2 regions of the Providencia stuartii genome follow, and region 1 is predicted to be linked to the other one. Evidence: predicted binding sites of a transcription regulator. Region 1 holds the regulator's gene; the other holds the start of a gene.

Region 1 (10,958 bases):
TGGGTGCGATGCGGAGTCTATTCGAGAGGTGATTAACGGTATCGATCCTGAAAAAAGGATTGCGGCGATTTATATCGAAACGCCGTCTAATCCATTAAATACGTTAGTTGGTATTCACTTACTTAGTGAGATAGCGCAAGAAATTGCTCAAACACGACAAAGTGAAAAACCGCTACTGATCTGTGATAACACGTTATTGGGACCTATATTTCAGAAGCCTTTAGCGCTGGGTGCCGATTTAAGTGTGTATTCACTCACTAAATATGTCGGCGGGCATTCGGATTTGGTTGCGGGGGGCGTCGTTGGACGCCGTGAATTACTTGATAAAGTGCGAGCACAACGCAATGCAATTGGCACTCAACTTGACCCTCATTCAAGTTGGATGATAGGACGTTCATTAGAAACGTTGCAATTAAGAATGGAAAAAGCCAATGACAATGCTCAGCAACTTGCTACTTTTTTACACCAGCATCCAAAAGTAAAAAAGGTGCATTACCCTGCGTTTCTGGCCGAGGAAAGTGCGGAGTATCAAGTTTACTCGGCGCAATGTTCGGGAGCCGGTTCAACGTTTTCTATCAATGTTGGGGATAATGAGGAAGATGCGTTTAACTTTCTGAACCACCTTGCGTTATTTAAATTAGCGGTGAGTTTAGGTGGCACGGAGTCGTTAGCATGCCATCCTGCTTCAACGACACATTCAGGTATTGCGGAATCTGTTCGTCGCTCCATTGGTATTGAGAGTAATTTAGTACGCTTATCTGTCGGTATTGAAAATGTGAATGACTTAAAAGAAGCATTATCACAGGCATTAGAGGCGATTTAAACGTAACGGCAGCAGAGGCTATTGGCCTCTGCTGAGATAGTGATGTTGCGCACTACAGCTGTGCGATCAGTTAACTCTAAATTGACTCGGTAATTCACTAAAGCCAAACCCATTGGTTTTCTTCACGGTGATTTGAACTGGGATCCGCTCTTTCATCGCTTCGACATGGCTGATCACCCCAATCGTTTTTCCAGAGGCATTGAGACTTTCTAATGCATCTAACGCAATATCCAACGTTTCTGGATCGAGAGTACCAAAGCCTTCATCCAGAAATAGCGATTCGAGTTGTGTTTTGCTACTCACCATATCAGAGAGCGCGAGTGCGAGCGCTAGGCTGACAAGGAAGCTTTCCCCACCTGAAAGCGTTTTAATATCTCTCACAGTATCAGCTTGCCAACCATCAATGACTTGTAACTCAAGATCAGCATTATGATTGCGCTTTAGCAAATAGCGGCCATGCAGTTTATCGAGTCGTAAATTAGCCAGTGAAATGAGACAGTCGAAGGTGAGCCCTTGAGCGTAACGACGGAACTTATCACCGTCAGCGGAACCAATAAGTTCGGTTAGATAGCCCCAATCATCGTAGCGAGATTGGCTGTCTGCAATTTCTTGCAGCAAACCTCGTTGTTGATGACGTTGTTGTCTATCAGCCTCAAGCTGACTGAAAATTTGCCCTTGTTGTTTATTGAGGTTTTTGATCTCTTCATCAAGTTTGGCTATCTCTTGTTGCCATTTTTCTGGGCTGGCCTCGGTAAATGTTTCAGGTTTCTGATTTAAATGTTCTGATAACGTTAGTTCACCTTCTGTATAGCGTGTTTGCGCCTGTAGTCGTGACTGCTCTAGCTTCTGTTGTAACTGTTCAAGTTGAAGTTTTTCATCAGAAGATAATAAGGCGCCTAAGAATTCTTGTTGTGTCGCGAATGGACTCATGGAGAGCACAGTATCGAAAGCCTGTTGAGCGTTGGCTAATAGAGGCTGATTTTTAGTGATTGCGCCTTCAATTTCAGTTTGGCTACCTTTGAGCGATGCAATCGCTTTTTCACAGTGGCTGATTTGCTCTGTGAGCTGTTGCTTATGTTGAGTCAGTTTGTCTTGCTGTGCCTGAAGTTGGGCGACAAACGTTGTAATGGGCTGCCCATCTAATAATTGTTGGCGCATAGCTTGCTTTTGTTGTAGCGTTAATTTTAATTGTTGTAGCTGCTGGCAGGTGCTCTCTAGTCGTTTATTTAAGTCAGCCTGCTGTGCCATTTGCGCTTGTAAGGTTGCTGCATTGACGGCAATTTTCTTTGCTATCTCTTGAGCTGCTTGCCTTTGTTGTTCATACCGTTGGCCTCGCTGTTCTAATACAGCAAAACGGTTATCAAAACTTTCGTTGATGGGCAGATCAAAGTCAGCCAGTGCAATGTGTAATTGCTGCTTTTGCTCATGTTGACGTTGCTGCTGTATGTTCAGCTCGGTTTGTGTTTCATTGATAAGTTGATGTAAGTGCTTAATACGTTCGATAACCAAGGCAAGTGCCGATTGCTGTTGTTTATTTAAAGACTGTTTTTCATGTAATTGATATTTTAGTTGTTGATATTTGCGTTCAAGGACAGCGAAATCCTGCAACAATTGTTGTTGTATGGCGAGTTGTTGCTGAAGCTCAGCAATGAATTGTTCAACAACAACATCTGTCATCTCTAATTGAGGCGCTAAGGCTTGTTGGCAAGCGGTTACCCATTGCTGGTGTAAGTTGCCTTCTTGGGCAATTAATTGTTGTTGTGATCTTTGGTTCTCAGCTTGACGCTGGATTTCTTGTTGTTTCAGTGAATGCTGGGCCATCTGCGTTTGCTTTAACTCTTCCAATTGCTTGGTTAGCTCAGCTAATCGCTGTTCCGTTTGCGTCGGCGCAATGGCTTGATACTGTTCAATGGAAGGATGCTCAGTCGACCCGCACAAAGGACAAGGCTCGCCCGAGAGTAATTGCTGCCGTTCCTTTTCCAAACTGACGATTTTTTGTTCTAAGCGTAACCGTGCAGTCAAGTCTGCTAAATGTGGCTGAAGATGATTAATTTGTGTTTCAGTGAGTTGAATTTGTTGTTCAGCTTGAGAGATAGACTGAGTAATTTCATCTTGTTGGCTTTGTTTTTGCTTTAATTGTTTCTGTTGTTCCTGCCATTGCGATAATAATAAAGGCAATAGTTGGGCATGTTGCAATCTTGTTCGCAGCTGTTCTATTGCGTGATTAAGCTGCTCAACGTCGTGTTTGTTCTGCCACGCTAAATAGTGTACTTCAACTGCTTGATAGGTCATCGTCTCTTGTTCGAGCTGTTGTTGAGTTTGCGTATTTTGCTCAACTTGCTGCTGTTGCTCGGCGGACAAGGTTAACTGCTCTTGCGTTAAAGCTTGATGTTTTTGTTTTAATGCCAGTACGCGTTGATTTAACTCATCAATAGAGTGGCCTTGTTGGCGCCATAATCCAATTTGTTGCAGAATGCGGGCATCTTGTGCATTTTGTTCTAGGTAATGCTGAATGTGTTGTTGTTCTGTATTTGCCAGTTTAGCCTGCTGTTGGGCATCGGAAATTAAGGCCTGTTTTGAACGATATTCAGCTTGATCTTGTGCTTGTTGCTCTGAAACTTCCCTAATCTGCTGATGTAAATGAGCGATCTCATTGTCCAGAGGGCGAACTTGACTATCGATCAACAAGGTTTGTTGCTGCACGTAAGCTTGATGTTGCTTGTCTTTATCTTGTGCCTGCGTGAGCTGCATTTGCAACGGGGTGAGTTGTTGGTGTTGATGTTCGATATGCTGTAAAAGCTGGCGCTGTTTTTCAGTGAGTTCATTCAGGGATTGTTGTTGGCGCTCTAAATCTAGCCATAGCGGTCGCATACTCTCTGCTGGTAAGTTGTTTGCCAGTTTTTTTAGTTTAGGCTGTGCATCGTTGTAGGCTTGTTCTGCCTGTTGTTTTTCATATTGTAATTGGCTCAAACGCGCCGCCAATTGTTGCCGACGTTGCTGCCAATATAAGGCCTGTTGATATTGGGCGCGTGTATCATTTAGCTGGCTTTCTTGGCTAGCCAAATGCGTTTGCTGGGCGACGAATGCTTGATGTTCACTCTCGGTAAGTAAATGAATGCTTTGTGCGCGAGTTTTTAACAGCTCTAAATCATGTTTAACTTGCTTATGCTGACGGTAGATATAGCTGGACACTTGGCTATAAATCTCGGTTCCTGTGATCTCTTCTAATAAGTCAGCGCGTTCTTTTTCGCTAGCATTTAAGAAGGCGGCAAAATCACCCTGTGATAATAAGATCGATTTGGTAAAACGTTCAAAATCGAGTCCTGTCACCTGAATGATTTTTTCTCTTACCTCACTGATTTTCTCAGCAATAATTTTACCGTCATCGCTAGTTGCTAACTCCGCTTTTGGAGATTGCAGCTTACCTTCAGGTTTATTACCCGCTCGGCGTTGACTCCAAAATGCGCGATAAGCAATACCTTTTACTTCAAATTCAACCTCAGCCAAGCAGTCACCAGTATGACGTGTCATGAGTTCGTTTTGGCTGGCAGATAAAGTGCTCAAGCGAGGCGTTTGATGGTAGAGCGCCAAACAAATAGCATCCAGCAATGTTGTTTTGCCTGCTCCTGTTGGGCCAGTAATCGCAAACAGTCCCTGACTAGCAAACGGTTCTTGGGTAAAGTCTATTTTCCATTCGCCTTTAAGGGAGTTAATATTTTTTAAACGTAAGCTCAAGATTTTCATGCGTCTCCCTCTAATTCAGCGCGTAGTGCTTCGCAGGATTGCCTAAAGAGTAATAATAGGCGTTGTTCCTTCTCTTTATCGTCCAACGCTTCCTCTGCTAAACGACGTAAAAAAACCTCTTCTACAGTGAGCTCATTTAAGGTTTCATTGGCTATCGTCACAGACTGACCTTGTTGTTTACGCGCACGGCGTAATAAAACCACCTCAACAGGCAAATCCTTGACTAAGACCTCTATACGTTGTTGGATATCCGCAAGATAGTCTTGCGATGCGACTTCAATATCTAACCAAATAGGTGGGGTGTCAGGCGTATGTTTTAATGTCTTTAATTGCTTTTCAATGTCAGCAAGTGAGCCTTTTAATGTTTGTAGTGGCTGAAATAGAGGAATAGGGAGCTGACAAATTTGTGAGATTTGATGGCCGTCAAACTCCACCATACAGACACTTTTTTGTTGCTGAGCCTCATCAAAACTTAGAGCAATAGGAGAGCCAGAGTAACGGATATGTTGCTGTCCCCCAATCGTTTGTGGGCGGTGAATATGCCCTAATGCGATGTAATCAGCAGGAGGAAATGCGCCGGAAGGGAATGCATCCAAGCTACCAATATAGATATCGCGCACAGAATCGGACACTTCGGCGCCGACAACCGTTAGGTGGCCAGTGGCAATAATAGGGATATCTAATCCGAGTGATGCCCGTTGTTGTACTGCTAGTTGATAGCTATTTTGGTAATACTCGCTAATCGCGGTCTGTAGTGATAGCTGTTTTTCTTCGCTGCTTTGTCCTGCCACGCTCAATTGAATATCTCTTGGTCGTAGAAAAGGAATGGCACAAAGTAGTGCCCCAGGTTGGCCTTGTGCATTTTTTAAGGTGATCACCTGTGGATGGCTGCCAGAGGTGACAACCTGGGTATTTAAATACGCAAGCAACGAGCTGGTTTCGTTTAAGACCGAAACGGAATCATGATTACCACTCAGTATGACTAGCTGGCAGCCAGTTTGTTGGAGTGACACAACGAATTGGTTGTAAAGTTCTCTCGCATAGCTAGGCGGGGAGCCTGTGTCAAAAATATCTCCGGCAACGATCACGGCATTCACTTGGTATTGTTTAACTTGCTCAATCAGCCAAGTTAAAAAGTGTTGATGCTCAACAGCTCGGTTTTTGGTGAAAAAATATTGGCCAAGGTGCCAGTCGGAGGTATGAATGATACGCATAAGGGCTGATTCCTGCTGCTTGATAGAGTTGCGATGATGAGTATACCTTATTAGAGGTCGTTAATGGCAATATCAGAACAAATAGCGAATTGAGTGGGAAGAGATGTTAGGCATATTGCCCAGTAGATGATGATGCCGTATGAAGATAAATCCATTCACGGCATTATGTATGACAAGTTTATTTCACTAAAATGACAATTTACCACTAATATAGAAAAGAGTCGTGTCATTGGATGACAGGATTCATAATTCTGTCATAAAAGTGACGCATAATGGTTTCACTTTTAATAATCTCTTCTTATTTACAGGATTAATCATGGCAAGACGCATTCTAGTTGTTGAAGATGAAGCGCCCATCCGAGAAATGGTTTGTTTTGTACTGGAGCAGAATGGTTTTCAGTCTATTGAAGCTGATGATTATGATTCCGCGATTGCGCAGTTGGTTGACCCATTACCTGACCTAGTTCTATTGGATTGGATGATCCCAGGCGGATCCGGTATTCAAGTGATTAAGCACATGAAACGTGACAGTGATACTCGCGATGTTCCTGTGATGATGCTAACAGCAAGGGGAGAAGAAGAAGATCGCGTAAAGGGATTGGAAGTTGGTGCAGATGACTATCTAATCAAGCCTTTTTCGCCTAAAGAGTTAGTCGCGCGAGTAAAAGCCATTTTACGCCGTATTTCGCCAATGGCGACTGAAGATATTATTGAAATGAATGGGTTAACACTCGACCCAACGTCTCACCGCGTTAGCAGTAACGATGTGCCTATTGATATGGGGCCAACGGAATATAAATTATTGCATTTCTTTATGACTCACCCCGAACGCGTATATAGCCGTGAACAGTTACTCAATTATGTGTGGGGGGCGAATGTGTATGTTGAAGATAGAACGGTTGATGTTCATATTCGTCGTCTCAGAAAAGCATTAGAGACGGAAGGGCATGATAAAATGGTTCAAACGGTTCGTGGCACTGGCTATCGCTTTTCAGTGCGCTACTGAGAAATAACAGGAGATTCCAGTTTGCTTGAACGCTTATCATGGAAGCAGCTAGTTTGGGGGCTGTTTTTATTTATCTTACCAGCCTTAATATTGTCTATTTTCATCGGCCATCTAGCATGGCTTTTAGTGATTTCATTGGCGGCGGCCTTAATTTGGCATAGCTATAACCTGATGAAGCTTTCATATTGGTTATGGCTTGATCGCAGTATGCTTCCACCTGATGGCAAAGGGGGGTGGGAACCCATATTTTATGGCATCTACCAACTTCAACAACGAAACCGTAAACGCCGTCGTGAATTAGGCCAATTGATTAAACGCTTTCGCAGTGGGGCAGAGTCTTTACCGGATGCGGTTGTGATGATGACTCTTGAAGGTAACATTTTTTGGTGTAATCGGCATGCCCAGCACCTATTAGGTTTTCGTTGGCCGGAAGATAGCGGGCAACCTATTTTTAATTTATTGCGCTATCCTGACTTTAGTCGGTATTTCACGTTACAAAATTATGAGCAAGCGTTAACGATAGAGTTAAACAGTGGCGCTATTGTCGAATTTCGTATCTTGCCTTATAGCGAAGACCAGCTCCTAATGGTGGCTCGTGATGTCACTGAAAAGCGTCGCTTAGAAAAATCGCGTAGAGATTTCTTTGCGAACGTTAGTCATGAGCTACGGACACCGTTGACAGTCATTCAAGGTTATCTTGAAGTATTGGAAGACCAAGAAAATACTTCTCCGGCAAATAAAAAAGCCTTGATGGTGATGCAAGAGCAAGCACATCGGATGGATAATTTAGTGAAACAATTACTGCAATTATCTCGTATTGAAGTCGCGCCTCATATCAATTTAGATGAACAAGTGAATATTCCGGTCATTTTAAAAATGATAGAGCAGGAGGCAATAAGTTTAAGCCAAGGCCGACAGCAATTGGTATTTTCAGTGGATGAAAAGTTACGTGTTTATGGTAATGAAGAGCAATTACGTAGTGCGGTAGCGAACCTTGTCTATAATGCCATTATGCACACACCGGAAGGGACGACAATTCGTGTAGGTTGGCAAAAAACACATAATGGCGCGCGCTTTAGTGTGACAGATAATGGTGCAGGGATCCCCGCAGAGCATATTCCTCGCTTAACGGAACGTTTTTATCGTGTTGATAAAGCGAGGTCTCGCCAAACTGGTGGGGGGACGGGATTAGGTCTTGCTATCGTTAAGCATGCTTTGCAGCATCATAACAGCCAGTTAGTGATAACCAGTCAGTTAGGCAAGGGGAGTGAATTCTCATTTACCTTACCGCCAGTGTTAATTGTCGTAGATAAAAAGGCGAATAAAACAGCATAAAGAGGTCATGATTACCCGACTAAAAGCGGCATACAGCCGCTTGAGGTTGTTGACAAAGTGGGATAAAAACGTAGTTTTTCCCGCTTTGTGTTATCAGCCGAAAATCAATAAATTGATTTCCTCGTTTATTTTCAAAACCTACTCGACTTGTCGCCAAACATCATAGGTTTGTCAGCCGTCTGAAGCGGCATACAGCCGCTTTTACTGTTCTTGTACTCTAGAAAGCCAGTCTTTATATATTAGGCGTTCTTTCGGTATATGAGGCAATGTTTCTATATTCCATTGATTTATATTAAAAACATACTCAATTACTACAGAAATGCCTATTTTTATCTAGCAATCTCGAATTAGATATCATTAAACTCGAAGGAGAGTTGAGTGTTTATTGGTTGTTTTTTATTCAAATCATATAGCGCATATTGTTACTTTACTGACAGTAATCACTAGTTATAAAAAATACTTTAGAGTTTTATTCTTGTTTTTCGCTTTGCTCTTGCCTTTTTTCCCTATAAAAGTTTTACTTGTAGCCAGTTATTGGCGATTTTTTCTGTTTTTTGATTTTTAATCTTGCCTGATGTGATAAAACATACAGATTGTATTGTTTATCATCTTGTTAATTAGAATTCTATACCGCCACTTATAATTCAAAGAGTTACTTATTAGTGACTCTATATTTATTAACATTGTTACATAGATTCAACATAAAATATGGCTCATCGTTTAACATCCAGAGATATTCTTGCTTTAGGTTTTATGACCTTTGCGCTTTTTGTGGGGGCTGGAAATATCATATTTCCGCCTATGGTTGGTTTACAAGCAGGTGAACAAGTTTGGACGGCTGCATTAGGGTTCCTTGTTACAGGTGTCGGTCTCCCCGTTTTAACGGTCGTGGCATTAGCCAAAGTTGGAGGGGGCATTGAGGCACTGAGTACTCCAGTAGGAAAAACAGCAGGCTTATTGCTAGCGGTTGTCGCTTACCTCTCTGTGGGACCTTTATTTGCCACGCCACGTACTGCTACAGTGTCTTATAAAGTGGGTATTGCACCATTATTGGGTGGTGAATCTGACATCTCATTATTGATTTACAGCGCAATTTACTTTGTTTTGGTTATTGGTATTTCACTGTATCCAGGCAAGTTATTAGATAGTGTTGGGCATATATTGGCACCGGTCAAAATGCTTGCTTTGGCCATTTTAGGGGTTGCGGCAGTATTGTGGCCAGCGGGTCAACCAATACCATCAACGGATGAATATCGAGAGATGGCATTTTCGAATGGTTTCATTAACGGTTATCTAACGATGGACACATTGGGTGCAATGGTGTTCGGTATCGTTATCGTTAATGCAGCCCGTTCACGCGGTATTGAGAATTCGTCGTTGTTGACGCGCTATACCATGTGGGCAGGTTTGATTGCGGGTCTATTGTTGACACTGGTTTATCTATCCCTATTTAAATTGGGCGAAAATAGCGCTTCTATTATCCCAAACCCACAGGATGGTGCGGATATTTTGCATGCCTATGTTCAGTATACATTTGGTAATTACGGTAGCTTTTTCCTTGCGGTACTGATTTTTGTTGCCTGTATGGTGACTGCTGTTGGGCTGACTTGTGCTTGCGCAGAGTTCTTTAGTCGATATGTCCCCATTTCTTATCGCACATTAGTACTCATACTGGGGGTGTTTTCCATGGTGGTCTCTAACCTTGGTTTGAGTAAATTGATTGCCTTTTCAGTGCCTGTGCTTGTCGCGATTTATCCTCCATGTATTGTTTTGATCTTACTCAGCTTCACATTGAAATGGTGGCGTAATCCAAGTGTGGTCATTGCTCCTACGATGTTAACCAGTTTTATTGTTGGGTTAGTGGGGGCTGCCAAAGCTTCTGAGCATTTGAAAACCTATATTCCTGATTGGATGACGGCTATCCCACTATATCAGCAAGATTTAGCGTGGCTGTTGCCCTCTGTGATTGTGTTAGCTGTCGCGGCAGTGTGTGACCGAATGATTGAGCCAAGTAAGGCGCATAAACCTGTTTAATGACGAAAGGATTCACAGTAAAAAGGAGCCATTAGGCTCCTTTTTACTGTTAAATATAAGCTATCGGTAAAATTGACTTACACGTCAGTTATTTCATCATATTCCCCATGAATACCGTATGTTGAGAACTGAAGCTGTGTTGGTTGAGGAATATTCGCTGTTGATTTTGTTGAGGCGCAAGGCGCTAGATGATTGAGCTGTTCTTGGGTGACCTCTGAAGCGTACTGCTTAATTTTATGAAGATTGAACACCTTACCGTTTTCAAATTCTGTCATCACATGGTTGATAATGTTATTGCCAAGGGTTGTGATGATGGTATTGATCTCTTTTGTCATATTTTGTGCATTTTCACGCTTTTGGCTTTCTGTGAGCCCTTGTGTATTAAAATCGATGGTTTTAATCGCCTTATTATATGAATTCATTGCGACATGATATGCGGTGTAGGGAGAACTATCTTTTAAATTAATATGTTCATCGGTTAATTCAAATTTGGTTATCACCGCATCTAACACTTTACTTTTTATTTGTTCGATTTCTACGGGTGTCAGCGTAATGGCCGTAGATTGGTGATTGGCTCTCCATTCTTCAATCGTAGCACACACTGCTGTATTGATAGTCCTAGCTATAGCGAGTGATCTTTCCAGCTGAGCATGTTGCTGACGTCCTTCTTCCATCAGGATTTGAACGATTTGGTTGTTTGATTGATATCGCGAATGAATTTTTCCTTCTTGATGACTCTTCGGTTGTTTTAAGTGTGAGAGTATATCCATCATTCTAAGGGTTCTTTGCGGGTGTTTAAGTC
Region 2 (10,958 bases), 470 kb from region 1:
CCCTAAAATTCTGTTTGCAGATGAACCGACTGGCAACCTTGATCGTCATACCGGCGATAAAATTGCAGACTTATTATTCTCAATGAACAAAGAATATGGCACGACGTTGATTTTAGTGACCCATGACAATGAATTGGCAGCTCGTTGCCAACGTCGTTTACGATTAGTGGATGGTGTATTGAGGGAAGAGGCATGATTTGGCGTTGGTTTTGGCGAGAATGGAAAACGCCATCACTTTTGATTGTCTGGCTTGCGCTAACATTGGCAGTGGCATGTGTTTTAGCGTTAGGACGCATTAGCGATCGTATTGAAAACAGCATGAGCTATCAAAGCCGTGAACTGTTGGCAGGCGATTTGGTGCTACGTTCATCTCATCCTAGTGATCCCTCTTGGTTACAACAAGCCAAAGATAACGGCTTAACGCTAAGCCAGCAAATGTCGTTTTCTACCATGGCATACTCAACGGTAGATGAAGCGTTACGCCCTCAACTAGTCCTAGTGAAAGCGGCGGATCAGGCATATCCATTGTATGGTGAGCTCATTACTGAGCCAGCAGGGCTGCGCCCAACGAAAGGGGAAATTTTAGTCACCCCTCGTTTATTGGAGTTACTGAATTTAAAGATTGGCGATGATATTGATATTGGCGATGCCACGTTAAAAATTTCAGGTAAATTAATTCAAGAGCCTGATAGTGGTTTTAACCCATTTCAAATTGCCCCTAGAGTGTTAATTGCATTGGACGATGCAGAATCGACAGGAGCAGTTCAGGTAGGGAGCCGCTTAACTTATCGCGATATGTTTGCGGGCGATAGTGCCGCTATTGATGCATTTGAGGCTCAGTTTGATAAGCAACTCAGAACTGACCAACGTTGGTATACCTTAAAAGAAAATAGCGGGGCAGTAGGGAAAACGTTCCAACGCGCTCAGCAATTTTTACTGCTGTCGGTATTGTTGACCTTGTTGTTAGCAATCGCGGCAGTGGTTGTCTCGATGACCCATTATTGTCGTAGTCGTCACCAACTAATTGCGGTATTGAAAACGTTGGGGGCTGGGTGTTCAGCATTACAAAAATGGGTTATTGGTCAGTGGTTAGTGATATTAATGGCGGCGGCGCTATTAGGGTCGCTGTTAGGATTAGCGTTCGAAGGTATTTTGATGCAAATACTGGGCGCAATGTTACCTAAAGCACTTCCTTCAGCGAGTTTATGGCCATGGGTTTGGGCTATTGGTACGCTATTTTTAATCGCCATAATTGTCGGGATCCGTCCTTATCGCCAATTGATGGCTACGCAACCATCACGAGTTTTACGGGAAGATGCTCCTTCACCTGTTTGGCCGCTGTATTATTATTTGCCAATCGTCAGCTTGATCGTTGTTGGGGGACTCTTTCTGTTTGCCGGAGTTAACCCTCTTTTATGGTCAATTTTGATTGGTATTGTGATCGTCGCGGTTTTATTGGCATTAATTGGGTGGCTTGGTTTGTGGCTATTGCGGCAATTGAAGTTTAAGCAATTGAGTTTACGTCTTTCAGTTAGCCGTTTATTGCGTCAACCGCTACAAACAATTACGCAAATGAGCGCATTTTCGCTCTCATTCATGTTACTGGCACTATTGATCTTAGTGAGGGGGGATTTATTGGATAAATGGCAGCAGCAACTGCCAGCAGACAGCCCCAATTATTTTCTAATTAATATGAATGAGTCACAGATAAAACCGGTGACAGAGCTGTTAGCGAAGCACCAAGTGAAGCCGACAGAGTTTTATCCGGTAGTATTAGCTCGTTTGTCTGAAATAAATAATACCTCTGCAATAGAGTGGGCTGATGAGAGAGACCCTAACAATAATACGGTGCGACGTGAATTAAGCCTCACATGGCAATCCTCTCTACCTGACGCCAATGTGGTGAATGAAGGAACGTGGCCGCCTAAAGAGGGAGAAGTTTCCATTGAACAAACTGTGGTGAAACAGCTAGGAATCAAAATAGGGGATAAACTGACGTTTAATGCGGGAGCTCAAGTCTTTAGTGCAACAGTCAGTAGCATTCGTACTGTTGACTGGGAAAGTTTGCGACCGAACTTTTTCTTTATCTTCTCAGAGGAGACTTTAAACGATATCCCCGCGACATGGATGAGCAGTTTTTACTATGATGGCAATGGCAAATTGTTAACGGATTTGAGCCGTAACTATCCTACTATCAATGTATTAGATACTGGTGCCTTGATCGCACAAATCCAGCAAATTTTACAACAAGTAAGTCAAGCGCTTGAAGTCATGGTAGTACTCGTGATTTTCTGTGGTTTACTACTTTTATTAGCGCAAATTCAAGTCGGAATGAGCCAAAGAGAACGCGAGTTAGTGGTCTATCGCACGTTAGGGGCAAGTAAAAAATTGATGCGTCGTACCTTATGGAGTGAATTTGCCTTACTTGGCTTAATGGCGGGACTTGCGGCGGCATTTGGTGCAGAGGTTGCTTTATGGTTATTACAAACCAAAGTGTTTGATTTTCCTTGGCAGCCAGAGTGGTCAATGTGGTTATTATTGCCATTATGTGCAGCGCTACTGCTATCGATTTGTGGTAGCTGGCTTGGCATTCGTTTGTTAGGCACTGGCAATCAACATCGTCGCATGCCAAATAGCTAATTTATTTTATGAATACGGCTTCTTATTTTTGACTAGTGCAGGAGTAAGAAGCCGTTCAAATAACTGTCTTAATTCCATCACTAAATTGTCATTTATCCTGCTTATGATTCCCGAGTCAATAAATGATTAACTATTTGATGGGAACATAATAATGCAGCCTCGCCGCACCATAAAATTACGTACATTATCGTTACTTGCAACATTGATTGCATTTTCCAACACAGGGTATGCTCAACAAGAAGTCTCTGCAACACTAGCAGGACACGCTATTTTATCGGTCAATTCTACAGTACCAGCGCCCACTGATGCACCACTAGATTTACAGGTTAGCGGAAAATATACGACAGGAAATCGTATTGACGAACTCGGTAAGGTTGAAGGGAAGTCTGCTGATCGTCCAACTGGGATGCATGTACCGATTAAAGGTCAACCTCGACAGGGACATTCCGGTATTAAACGTATGGCCGATGGCACCTATTGGGTACTGACCGACAATGGTTATGGCAATAAGGTTAATTCACCAGACTCGATGCTGTATTTAACTCAATACGACATTGATTTTAAAACCGGCCAAGCCAATCCACTCAATACTGTTTTCTTCCACGACCCGGATAAAATCATTCCATTTCATATCATGAATGAAAGTACAGATAAGCGTTATCTAACAGGGAGTGATTTTGATCCTGAAAGCTTTCAATTTGCGGATGGCGCATTATGGGTAGGGGATGAGTTTGGTCCTTATTTAATTAAGATGGACCTCAATGGCAAAGTTCTCGCATTATTTGAAACTCACGTTGATGGCAAAAAAGTGATTTCACCTGATCACTATCAAGTTACCACGCCTGCTAAACCTACGGATAAAATTCATTTTCAAGTCAACCGTTCAAAAGGTTTTGAAGGCATGGCCTCATCACCAGATGGCACTAAGCTATACCCCATGCTTGAAGGGGCTATTTGGGATGAAGAGAAACAAGATTATGAAAATGTCGATGGCAAGCGTGCCGCTCGTATCCTTGAATTTGATGTGAAAAAACAGCAATGGAGTGGACGTAGTTGGTTATATGTCTTTGAAGATAATCAAAATGCCATCGGCGATTTCAATATGATTGATGATACACACGGTTTGATTATTGAGCGTGATAATGGAGAAGGCACAGCCGATAAAGCCTGTCCTGAAAGTGCCACAGAGACGCAAAATTGTTTTAGTCAACTAGCGAAGTTTAAGCGTGTTTATCGTATTGAGTTTTCGGATACCAATCAAGGCAAACCGGTTGATAAACAAGCCTATATCGATTTAATGAATATAAAAGACCCGCAAGGAATGGCAAAGAAACCGTTGAATAATGGCGTATTCACTTTCCCATTCTTTACGATTGAAAATGTTGATGTTGTCGATAGTGAACATATTATTGTCGGTAATGATAATAACTATCCATTTTCATCGAGCCGTGACCCTAATCAAGCGGATGATAATGAATTTATCTTATTAAAGGTACCTGCGTTGTTAAATCCTTAATTTTCCTTGTCTATTTTGATTTTTTTGCTCGGGGTGTAGCCCGAGCTTTTTTATTTTATCACTCACGACATACAGTGATAAATGGCATCATTTTTTAGCGGATAAAACAGGCGGTTTCATCATTAACGTTAGCATGAGGATCACGACAACAGGGGCGGCGATAATAAGAAATGCAGGTGTAAAACTACTTGTATAATCCTTAATCGCACCCGCAATAAATGGCGCTAAACACGCCACAGTAGAAATTAAATTCACCACGGAAAATAACTCTAAATAGGGGCCACGACCAAAATAATTGGATAATAAAACGCTGGAGGCTAAGAAAGTCATGCCATAGCCGATACCGACACAGAGCACAAATAATATCAACCATAACCATGAGGTTGCGATACTTAATGAAATAACCCCAAATACCATAATGATCAGGCTAACAATTAACAGTTTTTTGGGCTCCAACCATTCTCCAACGGCACCACCAATAAATCTTGAAAATGCGTTAACAAAAGCCATTGTACTGAGTAATGAAACGGCAATAGTGATACCAAAGCCGCGCTCTTCAATATGGGCAACCGCGAAACTGTTAACCGTAATACCGCACCATAAAAATGAAGTATAGGTTGCTGCTATTAAATAAAACTGCCAAGTGCGCAAAGCACGACGTACTGTCCATACCTCTGTAGTGCGATAAATCGGTTTACTGCCGTCGCTAACCTGTTTTTGCATCACATGTTTAGCATGTTCTCGTTCTCGATTACCTTCACGCAATGCTAACAGGGTAATGAATGTCACAATACCAAGGTAAACAGCGCAGAGTACCCAATGCATACGCCACGAACCTAACTGATTTGATGCATAAAAATAGATCCAAGGCCCAGCGACACCACCCAATCCACCAATCGTAAAATATAAACCAAAGGCTAATGACTGCTTTTCAAATAGGCGAGAAAGCACATAGGTTCCAGGAACGGTCGCCAGTAAAGTGAAACCCACACCAATGAGTGCTGTGCCAAGAAAATAGCGGTTAATGGTTTCTGTTGAATATAAACTATAAAAACCGGCAATAAAGATCAGCGTACCGAGAAGGAGTGTCAGGCGAACGCCGATTTTTCGGATAAGCAAGGAGGGCAGGAAACTTGCAAGACCACAGGTTAACCCTAATAAGGTGAAACCAAACCCTGCTTCTGTCCAGCTCCATTTCAGCTCTTCGATCATACTGGGGAGGACAACACCCAATGACGTAAAGGTGGTTGCAGTGGCTAAAAAATAAACCATCCCTAAAAGAATGAGGATACTCCACTGATAGAGTGGGCTAAATAAGGATGGGGAATCTGTCGCGGCCATGTCAACTCCAGTAACTCTGCCTTTTCGTAAAAAAAAGCAGCCATATAAATGCAAAATGCCCGAAAATATCGGGCATCGTATGGCGCTATTTTCCCTATTTATTGGCTGTAGTACCAGTTTAATTTTTCTTTCGCCCAGTCAATGCCACTTTTGTACTCATTTGGTAACAGCTCTACTAGCGAATTTAGGCTGTCAGCAAGCTCAGTTGGGCAGCTGTGAGTCAGGTTTAAATGACCAACTTTACGAACAGGACGAACGTCTTTTTCATACCAGTGCAGATGAACTAACGGTAAACTTAACCATTGTTGATTGAGCTCAGTGCCAATTAAATTCACCATAACAGAAGGATTAAATACTGTCGGCGATGGCATTGGTAAATCTAAAATAGCGCGTAAATGCAATTCAAATTGGCTGATAGAGGCACCGTTCTGGGTCCAGTGACCACTGTTATGCACACGTGGAGCTAATTCATTGATAAGTAATTTATCACCAACGACAAAACACTCCATTGCCATAACACCAACATAATCTAGCTCATTCATGACAGCACTTAACATAGCCTGAGCTTGTTGCTGCTGTGAATGGTTCGCGTTGGGGAAAGCGACACTGGTGCGTAAGATACCTTCTTGATGTAGGTTATGGGTGATAGGATAAAATACACACTCCCCCGCACGATTACGCGCGCCAATAACGGATACTTCTGCATCAAAAGGGATACCTTGCTCGACAATACAGTTCCCATAGATTTCATCAGGTAGACTCGCTTCGTTGCCGGGTGAAACACGCCATTGACCACGGCCATCATAGCCACCCGTTCTACGTTTGACGATCAAGAAATCACCGAGGGTTGCAAAGAGTTCAGGCCATTGCGCTTTAGCGTCAAGAGAAGCCCAAGGTGCGGTGGCTAAACCCAGCGAATCAAAGAGGCTTTTTTGTGGGAATCTATCTGCTAAACGAGGAAAAATATCTCGGTTAATAAAGGCATTATGAAGTGCTAGCTCTTTAGTCAGTGGTGTTTCAGGCCAGCGCTCAATTTCTGCGGTGATAACACTTTGTTGATAGGGAACGGCTTCAGGTTCCGCATCTAACCCAACAGGAAATACTGCAATACCAAGCGGTTCACCTGCTTGACGCAACATGCGGCCTAATTGACCATTACCAAGGACACAGACGGGTTTCATTGTGCCTCCCGAGGATCAGGGTTGTTAAGCACATCATTCGTTTGCGCCTCACGCCAAGCGGCTAAGCGAGCAAATAGCGCCTTATCAGTATTCGCAAGAATTTGTGCGGCCAGTAGTGCCGCATTTGCAGCACCGGCCTTACCGATTGCCAGTGTACCTACAGGGATACCTTTAGGCATTTGTACAATAGAGTAGAGACTATCGACACCACTCAACGCAGCGCTTTGTACTGGAACACCTAACACAGGAACTAAGGTTTTTGCTGCAAGCATACCCGGTAAATGAGCGGCTCCGCCGGCTCCTGCAATAATCACCTCAAAGCCATTTTCTTTTGCTTGTTCCGCAAAGGAAAATAGTTTGTCGGGGGTACGATGTGCTGAGACAATTTCAACGTGGAAAGGCAGTTGCAGCTCGGTTAAGACATCGGCAGCGTGTTGCATGGTTGTCCAATCACTTTTAGAACCCATAACAATAGCGATTTTTGCCGCAGATTGAGCAGTCATTTTGTGTAATCCCTGTGGTTAATAAATTTTCACCGTGAGGTGGGAAAAATGAATTGCCCCGATCATATCATGGTAACTCGCTAAGGAAAACGTTTGCGTGGTTAAAATATCAGCAAACGAATGCGGGTTGAGCAATTTACTGAGTTACCGTATCAGAGATTAAAAAGGGAAAAAAATGAGCTCAATACCTTGTTCATTTATCACAAATGCTGAGCCTTCATGATGCCATGCACCTAAAACGCCGCGATAATAACGTTTATCAGCGACATCAATTTCATGAATAGCGGGGCGATGGGTATGACCATGTATCATCCAGTCCGCTTGATAGTGTTCTAACGCTGCAATAACGGCCTGCTGATTGACATCCATAATTGATTCGGCTTTCATACTGCTAGCATATTGACTATTTTTACGCATTTTTTCAGCAATACGTCGGCGGATAAATAGAGGTAAAGTTAAAAATACACGTTGGATCCATGGTGTGTGGACCTTTTGACGATAACGTTGATAAGCTTGGTCATCGGTACACAGTGTATCGCCATGCAAAATCAACACGCGTTGACCATAAAGTTCAAGCAATGTTTCTTGGTTAAGTATCGTCATGCCACATTGCTTGGCATAACGTTTGCCTAGTAAGAAGTCACGGTTTCCATGAATAAAGTAACAAGGGATACCACGGTCAGTAAGGCTTTTTAAGGCTTCAGCCACTTGTTGATGGAGCTGAGTCTTATCGTCATCACCAATCCAATAATTAAAAAAGTCGCCGAGGATATACAGGCTGTCGGCATCAATAGCTTGTTGGTGAATAAAATTCATAAAACCGGCGGTAATCGCCGGTTCATCTTCACTCAAATGCAGGTCTGCAATGATATAAGTGGACATATTATGCGTCGAATTATTCGCTAACAGTCACTTTTTCAATCACAACATCTTCGCGTGGAACGTCTTGGTGGAAACCACTACGACCTGTTGAAACCCCTTTGATTTTGTCAACAACGTCCATACCTTCAACAACTTCTGCAAATACACAGTAGCCCCAACCATCAGGGTGTTCTGAACGGAAGTTAAGGAAGTCGTTATCAACAACGTTAATGAAAAACTGTGCTGTAGCTGAGTGTGGATCGTTAGTACGAGCCATGGCTAAAGTACCACGATTATTTTTTAAGCCGTTATTAGCTTCGTTTTTGATCTGTGCTTTTGTTGCTTTTTGTTTCATGCCAGGTTCAAAACCGCCGCCTTGGATCATGAAACCATTAATGACACGGTGGAAAATGGTATTATTGTAGAAACCTTCACGGCAGTAATTCAAAAAGTTTTCGACGGTTACTGGAGCTTTATCGTCAAAAGTGTTAATAACAATGTCACCGTGATTGGTATGAAAAGTCACCATAATAGCTATCCTGAATAATTGTATTTATTGCGCCTTCTGTTGAAGGCGTGGTTGTCAGGAAGTTTATATCACAGATAAAACCCGACTTGAAGTCACTGTCTAGGTTATCAATGCGTTGAACGATAGCGATAGTATGACAAAGATCATGTGTATTTCTTGCATTCTGATAGTGTTCAGGGTTCAATATCATTCTATTTTGTAGGTAGATACCTTATATTTATTGAAATATCCCTTAATAGCTTGAACCAGCGATACTCCAAAGAGTTTGAGATGCGAATTCACGATAGGTCTATCGCGAGCAGCTTCCGAAATACTAGCATAGGATGAGCGAATGCTATCCGTCGCGCGGTAACTGGGAGTGAGTCGAGTATATGGGTGATAAACACGTACACATTTAACGGAATAGTCCAGATGCTACAGATTTTTAATACACTGAGTCGCCAAAAAGAAGAGTTTAAACCCATTCACCCAGGGAAAATAGGGATGTACGTGTGTGGTATCACCATTTACGATTTGTGTCATATTGGTCATGGTCGTACATTTGTGGCTTTTGATGCCATTAGCCGTTATTTACGCTATCTGGGTTATGACCTCACTTATGTACGTAACGTGACGGATATTGACGATAAAATTATCAAACGTGCTGCTGAAAATAATGAAACAGTTGATGCGTTAACGACTCGCATGCTGGCTGAAATGCACAAGGATTTTGATGCTCTCAATATCCTAAGACCTGATAGTGAACCTCGCGCAACACAGCATATTAAAGAAATTATCGAGCTCACTGACTTACTGATCAAACGTGGCCATGCATATGTGGCAGAAAACGGTGATGTGATGTTTGAGGTGAAAACAGATAAAGATTATGGGCAATTATCTCGTCAAGATCTAGAACAACTACAAGCAGGGGCGCGTGTTGAAGTTGCTGATGTTAAACGTAACCCAATGGATTTTGTACTATGGAAAATGTCAAAAGAAGGTGAGCCTAGCTGGGAATCACCATGGGGCTTAGGTCGCCCAGGCTGGCATATTGAGTGTTCCGCGATGAACAGCAAAGCATTGGGTAATCACTTTGATATCCATGGTGGGGGTTCTGATTTGATGTTCCCACATCATGAAAATGAAATCGCGCAATCTACCTGTGCTCATGATGGTCCTTATGTGAATTACTGGATGCATTCAGGGATGGTGATGGTTGATCGTGAAAAAATGTCTAAATCACTGAATAATTTCTTTACTATTCGTGATGTACTAGGATATTACGATCCTGAAACCGTGCGTTATTTCTTATTATCTGGCCATTATCGTAGCCAATTAAATTATACTGAAGAGAATCTAAAGCAAGCTCGTACGGCTTTAGAGCGTTTATACACCGCGCTTCGTGGTACAGATAAATCAGTGGCTCCTGCGGGTGGTGAAGTATTTAAGCACCGTTTTGAAGAAGCGATGAACGATGATTTTAATACACCAGAGGCTTATTCCGTCCTGTTTGACATGGCTCGCGAAATTAACCGCTTAAAAGCAGAAAACATGGTTGCTGCGAATGAATTGGCAGCGGAATTACGTCAATTAGCCAGTGTATTAGGATTACTTGAACAAGAGCCGGAAGCCTTTTTGCAAGGTAATGCACAAAGTGAAGGCGATGAAGAAGTTGCTAAAATTGAAGCACTGATTAAACAGCGTAATGACGCCCGTAAAAATAAGGAATGGGCTTTAGCCGATGCAGCCCGTGATGAATTAACGGCAATGGGAATTGTGCTAGAAGATGGTGCACAAGGAACAACTTGGCGCCGTAAATAACCTCTCATACGATTAGATTAACCCGTTAAAATATTTTTAACGGGTTTTTTTATTCCCTTTTTCTGCATTTAACATCCTACTTTATTTATGGATTAATAAATAAAGCTGGTATCGATTCAGCTAAAAAATTCCAATTAAGTCACTTAAAAGATATCGGCTTTTAAAATATTAATAGTATAAAAATTCAAATGTTATTAATAGTAACGCAACGGGCTTAATTAATTTTTTGAGCTATTTTGATAAATAATATTTCAAAAGTAGCAACATTATTTAATTATCTTGAGTGACTATAAACTCACAAAATTAAGTGTTAATACTTAATTAACACAAAAAACTACCAAGTTAATTAAATATAATTTTATATTTCAACTTTATAGTCTAAAACTGACTATTATGGATTTAGATTTCTTTATTTTTGCTTTGGTTGGCTCACTGATAGTATTTTAAATGAAAATTTAGATTTAAATAAATGTTAAAATAATATAATGAGGTTTAGTTTTATCATTATTAAAAAAGCAGGTGTTTACATAAATGTATTTTTATTTATTATTTTAATAGGTAGGGGTAAATATTATTTCTACTTACAC

Evidence for each region. The regulator PhoB, encoded in region 1, activates phosphate uptake and scavenging genes when phosphate is short. The targets are predictions, from matches to a motif close to CTGTCATAAAACTGNCNNAT.
Region 2: the regulator PhoB is predicted to act here: its motif matches at 2,715-2,734, upstream of P2E05_RS05700 (esterase-like activity of phytase family protein).

What each region holds. Positions count from the first base shown of each region.
Region 1 is NZ_CP119546.1:852,068-863,025, forward strand. It holds gene P2E05_RS03630 (cystathionine gamma-synthase family protein) at 1-823, shown strand, start outside; gene P2E05_RS03635 (AAA family ATPase) at 890-4,567, opposite strand; gene sbcD (exonuclease subunit SbcD) at 4,564-5,781, opposite strand; gene phoB (phosphate regulon transcriptional regulator PhoB) at 6,098-6,787, shown strand; gene phoR (phosphate regulon sensor histidine kinase PhoR) at 6,809-8,122, shown strand; gene brnQ (branched-chain amino acid transport system II carrier protein) at 8,831-10,156, shown strand; gene P2E05_RS03660 (hypothetical protein) at 10,234-10,958, opposite strand, start outside.
Region 2 is NZ_CP119546.1:1,326,462-1,337,419, forward strand. It holds gene ybbA (putative ABC transporter ATP-binding protein YbbA) at 1-196, shown strand, start outside; gene ybbP (putative ABC transporter permease subunit YbbP) at 193-2,640, shown strand; gene P2E05_RS05700 (esterase-like activity of phytase family protein) at 2,792-4,156, shown strand; gene P2E05_RS05705 (CynX/NimT family MFS transporter) at 4,244-5,497, opposite strand; gene purK (5-(carboxyamino)imidazole ribonucleotide synthase) at 5,596-6,678, opposite strand; gene purE (5-(carboxyamino)imidazole ribonucleotide mutase) at 6,675-7,181, opposite strand; gene P2E05_RS05720 (UDP-2,3-diacylglucosamine diphosphatase) at 7,341-8,063, opposite strand; gene ppiB (peptidylprolyl isomerase B) at 8,077-8,571, opposite strand; gene cysS (cysteine--tRNA ligase) at 8,983-10,371, shown strand.